DNA from 2 places in the Gallaecimonas zhanjiangensis genome. Region 1 is predicted to be linked to the other one. Evidence: riboswitches for the same ligand, from Rfam matches in the RefSeq annotation. Region 1 holds a riboswitch; the other holds the start of a gene.

What was found. A riboswitch is a leader RNA that binds a small molecule or an ion and turns the genes downstream of it on or off. The one in region 1 is predicted to bind thiamine pyrophosphate.
Region 2: it holds a riboswitch for thiamine pyrophosphate, as region 1 does, so the genes downstream of both, AC22G1_RS09060 (TonB-dependent receptor) here and thiC (phosphomethylpyrimidine synthase ThiC) in region 1, are expected to answer to the same signal.

The regions. Positions count from the first base shown of each region.
Region 1 covers NZ_CM172603.1:3,835,267-3,839,684, reverse strand. Annotated here, with positions in the region: gene AC22G1_RS18155 (FAD-dependent oxidoreductase) at 1-864, opposite strand, end outside; gene thiC (phosphomethylpyrimidine synthase ThiC) at 848-2,647, opposite strand; TPP riboswitch at 2,746-2,847, opposite strand; rRNA gene AC22G1_RS18145 (16S ribosomal RNA) at 3,330-4,418, shown strand, end outside.
Region 2 covers NZ_CM172603.1:1,911,619-1,916,036, reverse strand. Annotated here, with positions in the region: gene pnuC (nicotinamide riboside transporter PnuC) at 1-128, opposite strand, end outside; gene AC22G1_RS09065 (hypothetical protein) at 125-370, opposite strand; gene AC22G1_RS09060 (TonB-dependent receptor) at 380-2,428, opposite strand; TPP riboswitch at 2,466-2,571, opposite strand; gene hinT (purine nucleoside phosphoramidase) at 2,676-3,026, opposite strand; gene AC22G1_RS09050 (M61 family metallopeptidase) at 3,095-4,418, shown strand, end outside.

The DNA.
Region 1 (4,418 bases):
CCGGTAAAGGCCGTTGATGCTGAGCCGGTTACCTTGCCAAGACAGCTTTGGCTCGTTGTCCATAAAGGCGGGGCGAAGCCCCACCTGTAATGCCTCGATGCGCGCCTCGGCAAAGCCGGGGTGCAGGCTGTGGGCGGCAGACAGCAGCTCCAGCGCCGACTGCACCGACACCGGGCTGTCGTCGCGGCTTTCAATCTCGGTGGCTCCCACCACGTACCGGCCATCAGGGCGCGGCACGATATAAAGAGGGTAACGGGGGTGCAGCAGCCGCACCGGCCGGGTGAGGGTCACCTCGGGGGCATGGAGCCTGGCCACTTCGCCGCGCACGACGCGAAGGCCGGGCTGCTGGCTGCCAGCGCCGGTGCAATCAACGATGATGGCGGCCTCGTCGCTGCCTCGGTAGCCCGAGCCCAGCTCGCCAAGGCGATGCATCAGGGCGCTGTTATCGAGATAACCTTCGCCGCTTAGCCACAGGCCGCGCCCAAAGCGGCCCGCCAGGGCCGGCTCCAAAGCCCCCGCCTGGCAAGGCTCGCATTCGGTGCGGCGGCTGAAATCCACCATCAGCCCCTGGTCTTGGGGGTGGCTTACCACCAGGGTGCCGGTAAAGCCGTGCTGAATATCGCCAAGCTCGCTAAGCCAGGCCTGCCACAGGGGCAGGGCGGCATTGCCCATGGCAAAAATAGCCGGGCTGCTGAGCACCGCTTCGGCCTTGGGGGCCAGCATGGCAGCGGCCACCCAGCCGGCGGCGCGCTCTGGGCTGGGGTCGCTCCAACTGACGCTGACTCCGGCCTTGTTAAGGCGCCAGCACAGCAGACGCCCCATCAGACCAAAGCCGCGGATATGGACCTCAGTCCTGGTTGACATAAATCTGTGCCCCTTGCTCTTTAAAGCGCTGCGCCTGGGCCTTGAGGCCGTCGCGGTTGGCCGACAGCTCCTGGCTTAGTTTCATGGAGCAGAACTTGGGCCCGCACATGGAACAAAAATGGGCCACCTTGCCGGCCGGGCTGGGAATGGTTTCGTCGTGGTACTCCCGGGCCCGCACCGGGTCCAGCCCCAGGTTGAACTGGTCTTCCCAGCGAAATTCAAAGCGGGCGCGGGACAGGGCGTTGTCCCAGGCCTGGGCCGCCGGGTGACCTTTGGCCAAGTCCGCCGCGTGGGCGGCAATGCGGTAGGCGATAAGGCCTTCTTTAACATCGTCCTTGTTGGGCAGGCCCAGGTGCTCCTTGGGGGTCACGTAACAGAGCATGGCGCAGCCAAACCAGCCGATCAGCGCCGCGCCAATGCCGGAGGTGATGTGGTCATAGCCGGGGGCGATGTCGGTGGTCAGTGGCCCCAGGGTGTAGAAGGGGGCGCCGTGGCAATGCTTGAGCTGCTCATCCATGTTTTCCTTGATGAGCTGCATCGGCACATGGCCCGGGCCTTCAATCATCACCTGCACATCGTATTCCCAGGCTATTTTGGTGAGTTCACCCAGGGTGCGCAGCTCGGCGAACTGGGCTTCGTCGTTGGCGTCGGCTATGGAGCCGGGGCGCAGGCCATCGCCCAAAGACAGCGACACGTCATAGGCGGCGCAGATCTCGCAGATCTCCCGAAAATGCTCGTAGAGGAAACTCTCTTGGTGATGGGCCAGGCACCACTTGGCCATGATGGCGCCGCCACGGGAGACGATGCCGGTAACCCTGTCCACGGTCAGCGGCACAAAGGCCAGCCGCACCCCGGCGTGAATGGTGAAGTAGTCCACCCCTTGCTCGGCCTGTTCAATCAGGGTGTCGCGGAACAGCTCCCAGGTCAGGTCCTCGGCAATGCCTTTGGTTTTCTCTAGCGCCTGGTAGATGGGCACAGTGCCGATGGGCACCGGCGAGTTACGCACTATCCACTCGCGGATATGGTGGATGTTACGGCCGGTAGACAGATCCATCACCGTGTCGGCGCCCCAGCGGGTGGCCCAAATGAGCTTCTCCACTTCCTCGTCGACGCCGCTGGAGACAGATGAGTTGCCGATGTTGGCGTTCACCTTCACCCGGAAGTTGCGGCCAATGACCATCGGCTCGGCTTCCGGGTGGTTGATGTTGGCGGGGATGATGGCCCGGCCCTCGGCCACTTCCCGACGCACAAACTCGGGGGTAATGGCGTTCGGGATGGTGGCACCGAAATCCTGGCCCGGGTGGCGCTGCTCGGTTCTGGCTTGTTCCAGGCCGATGTTCTCGCGGATGGCGATGTATTCCATCTCGGGGGTGATGATACCGGCACGGGCATAGTGCAGCTGGGTTACCCGTTTGCCGGCCTTGGCTCTACGTAGCGCCCGGCGGCTTGCAAAGCGCGGCATGGTGGCGGTCTCTTCGGCCATCTGCCGGGCAAAGTCGGAACTCACCCCTGCCAAAGGCTCGGTGTCACCCCGTTCGGTTATCCAGCTGTCGCGCAGCGGCGCCAGGCCAACGCGAATATCCACCGGCGTGTCGGTGAAGGGGCCTGAGCTGTCGTAGAGACTCACCAGTACCTGGCCACTGCCGTCGCTGGCCAGCACCTGGCGCACCGGCACCTGGATATCGGCTCGGCTACCGCTGAGATAGGCTTTATGGGACCCCGGCAAAGGCTGGGTAACGTCGGGGCTCAATTGGCCCTGGATGAAAGATGATGATGTAGACATGGCTAACCTCGTTTTCAAAATACAAAAACGTTGCTGGCCGATGTGCACGGTGAGAGAGGTGCAGCCAAGCTGCACCCCATCCGGGAGACGGTTTCAGATTGTGTGTCTCACTTGTTCCCTTCGCAGGTATTACCCTGATCAGGTTCCACGGATCCCACGTCTAGCGTGATCTCAGCCCTAAGGCACTCCGACAAGAACGATTTTTAGCCTAAATCGAAATCATCTGTCCTGTAAAGGGCCAGTTTCTGTGGATAAGTTGTGCTTAAACGGTGTGTGAGTTGTGTGAAAGCCGGTATTCGATTTTTTTCGCAAAAACCCCTTGCAGCCTGCGTTTAGGTCCCTATAATGCCGCCTCGTCGCCAAGGGAAAGCGCGGTTGAGAGCTGATTAAGCGGTGCTTAAAAAGGCCTTGACCGATAAAGATAAGTGAGTAGAATGGCGGCTCGCTTCGGGGATTGAGTCGAAAGGCTTAAAAAACGAAGTTTAGTGTGAAGCGAAAGGGCTTGACACTGTATTGGGAGGCTGTAGAATGCGCCTCCTCGCTTGAGAAAGCGACGCTCTTTAACAATTGAATCCAAGTAATCTGTGTGGGCACTCACAGTTGGGTAGACTCAAAAATTGAGAACTACTCGATGAAGTGAAGTGTTCAACACTTCAGCAATTCATTGAGCATCAAACGCTTTTAATTGAAGAGTTTGATCATGGCTCAGATTGAACGCTGGCGGCAGGCCTAACACATGCAAGTCGAGCGGTAGAGGGGAGCTTGCTTCCCTTGAGAGCGGCGGACGGGTGAGTAATACGTAGGGAGCTGCCTGATAGTGGGGGATAACCATTGGAAACGATGGCTAATACCGCATGATGTCTACGGACCAAAGAGGGGGACCTTCGGGCCTCTTGCTATCAGATGCACCTACGTGGGATTAGCTAGTTGGTGAGGTAACGGCTCACCAAGGCGACGATCCCTAGCTGGTCTGAGAGGATGATCAGCCACACTGGGACTGAGACACGGCCCAGACTCCTACGGGAGGCAGCAGTGGGGAATATTGGACAATGGGCGCAAGCCTGATCCAGCCATGCCGCGTGTGTGAAGAAGGCCTTCGGGTTGTAAAGCACTTTCAGCGAGGAGGAAAGGTTGATGCTTAATACGTATCAGCTGTGACGTTACTCGCAGAAGAAGCACCGGCTAACTCCGTGCCAGCAGCCGCGGTAATACGGAGGGTGCAAGCGTTAATCGGAATTACTGGGCGTAAAGCGCACGCAGGCGGCTTGTTAAGTTAGATGTGAAAGCCCCGGGCTTAACCTGGGAATTGCATTTAAGACTGGCAAGCTAGAGTCTTGGAGAGGGGGGTGGAATTTCCGGTGTAGCGGTGAAATGCGTAGAGATCGGAAGGAACATCAATGGCGAAGGCAACCCCCTGGCCAAAGACTGACGCTCAGGTGCGAAAGCGTGGGGAGCAAACAGGATTAGATACCCTGGTAGTCCACGCCGTAAACGATGTCAACTTGGAGTTTGTGTTCTTGAAACGTGGACTCCGGAGCTAACGCGTTAAGTTGACCGCCTGGGGAGTACGGCCGCAAGGTTAAAACTCAAATGAATTGACGGGGGCCCGCACAAGCGGTGGAGCATGTGGTTTAATTCGATGCAACGCGAAGAACCTTACCTACTCTTGACATCTAGCGAACTTGGTAGAGATACCTTGGTGCCTTCGGGAACGCTAAGACAGGTGCTGCATGGCTGTCGTCAGCTCGTGTTGTGAAATGTTGGGTTAAGT
Region 2 (4,418 bases), 1.9 Mb from region 1:
GCCGGCCAGCACCACTGGCTTTGGCGCATGGCCAGCCACAGGTAGGCAACGGCCAGCAGCACCGCAACGCCTTCAAGGGGCGAGGTGGCCTTGAGCTGCTCGATAACCGCCGCCACAAAGGCCGTCACGGGCGCAGATCCCCACCCAGGAATTTACAGACAAAGCTCGCCTTGCCCTCGGCATGAAAGGCTTTCATGGCCTCCCCTACCACCTTGAGCACGGTGTCGTAGGGGCCAAACACCTGGGTGCTCATGGTGTTGGTGAGCACCGTCAGCTGTGGGTGGCGGTTGAGGGTATCGATAAAGCCTTGAATAGGCGGAATGTAATCGTCCGCCAGGGGGTACATGGAGATCTCAACAGACAGGTTCATACAGGCTCCTTAAAAACGGTAAGTGGCGCTGGCGCCCACCACCCGGCCGTCGGCCAACTGGTAATAAGGGTGTTCGGCATAGCCGTCGGCCGGATCGTTACCAAAACCGCCAAAGCCGCGGGTAGCGTACTTGCGGTCAAAGAGGTTACGCCCGTACAGCGACAGCTCCCAGTGCTGGTGTTGCCAGGCCAGGTTGGCGTGCCACAGGCTATAGGCCCAGGACTGCTCGTTGTGGGTGTCTGAGAAATAGTATTTGTCTTTGCCTTCGTTCTCGACGGTCAGCAGCCAGTTGTCGCTAAGCTGCCAATCGGCGGCCAGCGAGTATTGCCAGCGCGGCGCCTGGGCCTGGTCGCGCCCGTCAAGGCGCACGCCCTCGGCGTTTACAAAGTCTTTATAGCGGGTTTTAAGCAGCCCCAGCGAGCCACGCAGGCGAAGGCTTGGCAGCAGCTGCCAGTCGGCCTCGGCTTCCAGGCCATAGTTGCGGCCGGAGGCGGCGTTGTCGAGGAAGTTCACAAACTCGGTGGAGCCGTCGTCGCGGGGCAGGGTCTGGTAGGTTTTGACCTGCATGTCGTCGCGCCACATCTGAAAGACGCTCAGCGCCACCGACAAATCGTCTTCAAGCCACCACTTGGCCCCTGCTTCGAGGTTAAGGGCGGTTTCGGTGTCAAAGCTGCGTTTGTCGTCCGGCACCCCGCCCTCGGTATTAAAGCCGCCGGGTTTGTAGCCCCGGCTCAGGCCCAGGTAATAGAGGCCCGAATCAAGACTGTAGGAAAGGTCCACATTGGCGCCCCACAAGGTCTCGCCGTGAGCGAGCTGCAAGGGGTTGGAGTCATGATAGTCGGCGCTCCAGCGCTCAAGGCGGCCACCAAAATCAAGGCGCCAGCGGCTGGCTAGGGGCAGTGAAAGCTGGCCGTACACCGCTTTGTTGTCACTGTTGATATCGCTTTGAATGCCGCCGTAGGTGTAATCGCGCACCAAGGATTCGTCCTGGAATTTACCGTACAGCCCCAGCACCCAGTCGGCGTTGCCGAGCCGCCCTTCGGGGCTGGACACCAGGCGAAGGTCTACCACCTTGGTGTTGCGGTCTCGCTGATAGCTGTCAAAGCTTTCGTAGTCGCCATAGGGGCAGTCGCGGCTTTGGCAATAACCGGGGTTGGACCAATCCTCGTCATAGCTATAAAGACTATCGGAGTGGCTGATGGTGGTGTTGAGCTCAACACGGGCCTTGCTCCAGCCGCTGTAGCTGAGCCGGGAGCCAAGGCCCCGGCTCAGCTGTTTGTCGCGCCCGGGCTGGTCGGAGAGCGTGGTGCGGGAGTTGTCGAAACTAAAAGCGTCGTAGCCGTTATTAACGTCGATAAAAAGGCCGGTGACATCCCACTGCCAGTCGCCTTGCTGGTAGCGCAGCTTAAGGCGGGCAGTGTCTTCATCGCGGTCGTTGGTGGCTTTGCCCAAAAAGGCGTCGTGGTTGTCGCCATCGCTCTTGTAGCTTGAGCCCGACAGCCGCGCCGACCAACTGCCCCCCAGGCCGCCACCAATGGCCCCTTCCAGGCGATGGGCGTCGTGGTTAGCCAGGCTCACCCGGCCATAGCCTTCGAGGGTATCGGTTGGGTCCTGGGTGCGAATGTTCACCAATCCGGCCAGGGCGTTGGCGCCAAAGCGGGTGCCCTGGGGGCCGCGAAACACCTCCACCTGGCTCACGTCGCTGATAAGCCCGGCAAGGCCAAGGCCTGAAAAATCAAAGCCGTCGACCAAGAGCCCCACCGAGGGGTTAACCGGGTCAACAAACTGGCTGCGCTCGCCAATGCCGCGAATTTGCAAAAAGCGGCCACGGCTGGCGCCGCTTGCCACGTTGACGTTAGGCACCAGCGCCAGGGCTTCGTCGAGGGCCTGGGTGTGGCGTTTTTCAAGGGTGTCAGCAGAGAGCACCGACACGGAGTCGGTAAGGTCACTCAGCGCCTGGGCGCGAAAGTCCCCGGTCACCTGAATGCGTTCGATGCTGTCGTCCGCCATGGCCGTGGTACTGGCCAGCGCGAGCGCAATAAGAGACTTTTTGAACATGTGGACCTCTTTTTATAAGAGATCCGGGGCGTGCGGCAGTTATGGCGGGCACCATCCCTACGCCGGTACGAGCCGGATCAGGTTCAAAGGGTCTGTCGGTGCACCGACATCTCAGGCCTCTAAGGCCTCCCCCTGGTGAAAATCGCGCTGATTGTAACGGGGCTGTCACAGGATGTCAGCCCCTTAACGCCAGTTGGCGCCGCCGCCACTGGCACCGGGCGTTACCCGGCACTAAAAAGACTTGGGCTTAGCGGGCCAGCATTGGCCCCAACGGTTTGCCGCCCAAAAGGTGCAGGTGGATGTGGTACACCTCCTGGCCACCGTGGTCACGGCAGTTCATCAACAGGCGATAGCCGTCTTCGGCAACGCCCGCTTCACGGGCGATTTTGGCGGCCACCGTCATCATTCGGCCAAGGTAGGGCTCGTGCTCTTGGGCCATGTCATCGGCGGTGGGGATGAGGATGTTGGGCACCACCAGCACGTGCAAGGGGGCCTTGGGGTTGATGTCACGAAAAGCGGTGACAAGATCGTCCTGGTACAGGATATCGGCAGGAATTTCCCGGCGAATGATTTTGGAAAAAATGGTTTCTTCGCTCATCGTTGGCTCCTTAAGCGGCCTCGAAGACCATGCTAGACTGCATGGCAAATCCTTGAAAGTGCACGCCAATGATCGCCGCCATCCATTACGACATCAAGCCTGCTGATCTCAGCCGCCACCTGTTCGACGTGACCCTCAGCATTGAAGAGCCAGACCACCTGGGCCAGCAGCTGTGGCTGCCCGCCTGGATCCCCGGCTCCTACCTTATCCGCGACTTTGCCAAACACCTGCAGTGGATAGAGGCCAGCGACGAAGACGACACCCCCATCGCCGTGCAAAAGCTGGGCAAGGCCCGCTGGCAACTGGCGCCCTGCGAGGGACCGGTCAAGGTGCGCTATCAGGTGTACGCCTGGGATTTATCGGTGCGCGGTAGCCACCTGGATGAAACCCACGGCTTTTTTAACGGCACCTCGGTGTTTTTAGCCGTCGCCGGCCAGGAAAACGAGCCGGTGACCCTGGATATCCAGCCCCCCGTCGAGGCGCCCCACTGGCAGCTTGCAACCGGGCTGACCCGCCAAAGCAGTGCCCCCTGGCACTTTGGCCGCTTTAGCGCCCAAGACTACGACGCCCTTATCGACCACCCGGTGGAGATGGGCGATTTCGAGGTGCTGAGCTTCGAAGCCTGCGGCATTCCCCACCATCTGGTGCTCACCGGCCACCACTATGGCGACAAAGAGCGGCTCAAGCGGGACTTGGCCGCCATCTGCGAAACCCAGTTGCAGTTCTTCGGCGCCCCCTACCCCTTTGACGAATACTGGTTCCTGACCATGGTCACCAGCGACGGTTACGGCGGCCTTGAGCACCGCAACTCCACGGCGCTGATGATCCCCCGTTATCTGCTGAACGGTAAGGATTACAACGACTTCCTGGCGCTGTGCTCCCATGAGTACTTTCACAACTGGAACGTCAAACGCATCAAGCCCCAGGCCTTTTTGCCCTACCAACTTGAACGCGAGAGCCACAGCATTCAGCTGTGGGCCTATGAAGGCATTACCTCTTATTACGACGACTTAATGCTGCACCGCGCCGGCCTTATCGACGCCGCCGAATACTTAGACCGCCTGGCCACCACCCTCACCCGAGTGGCCCGAGGCCCGGGCCGCCTGGTGCAAAGCCTTGCCGACTCCAGCTTCGACGCCTGGACCAAGTTCTACCAGCAAGACGAAAACGCCCCCAACGCCATCGTCAGCTACTACACCAAGGGCGCCATCATGGCCCTGTGCCTGGATTTAACCCTTCGCCTTCGCTCCGAGCACAGCCTCAGCCTTGACGATGTCATGGAGCGGCTCTGGGAAGACTTTGGCCGCCAGGGCCTCGGCACCGACGACACCAGCCACCAGCGCATTGCCGAGAGCCTGCTGGGCGAATCCCTGGAAAGCTTCTTTAACCAAG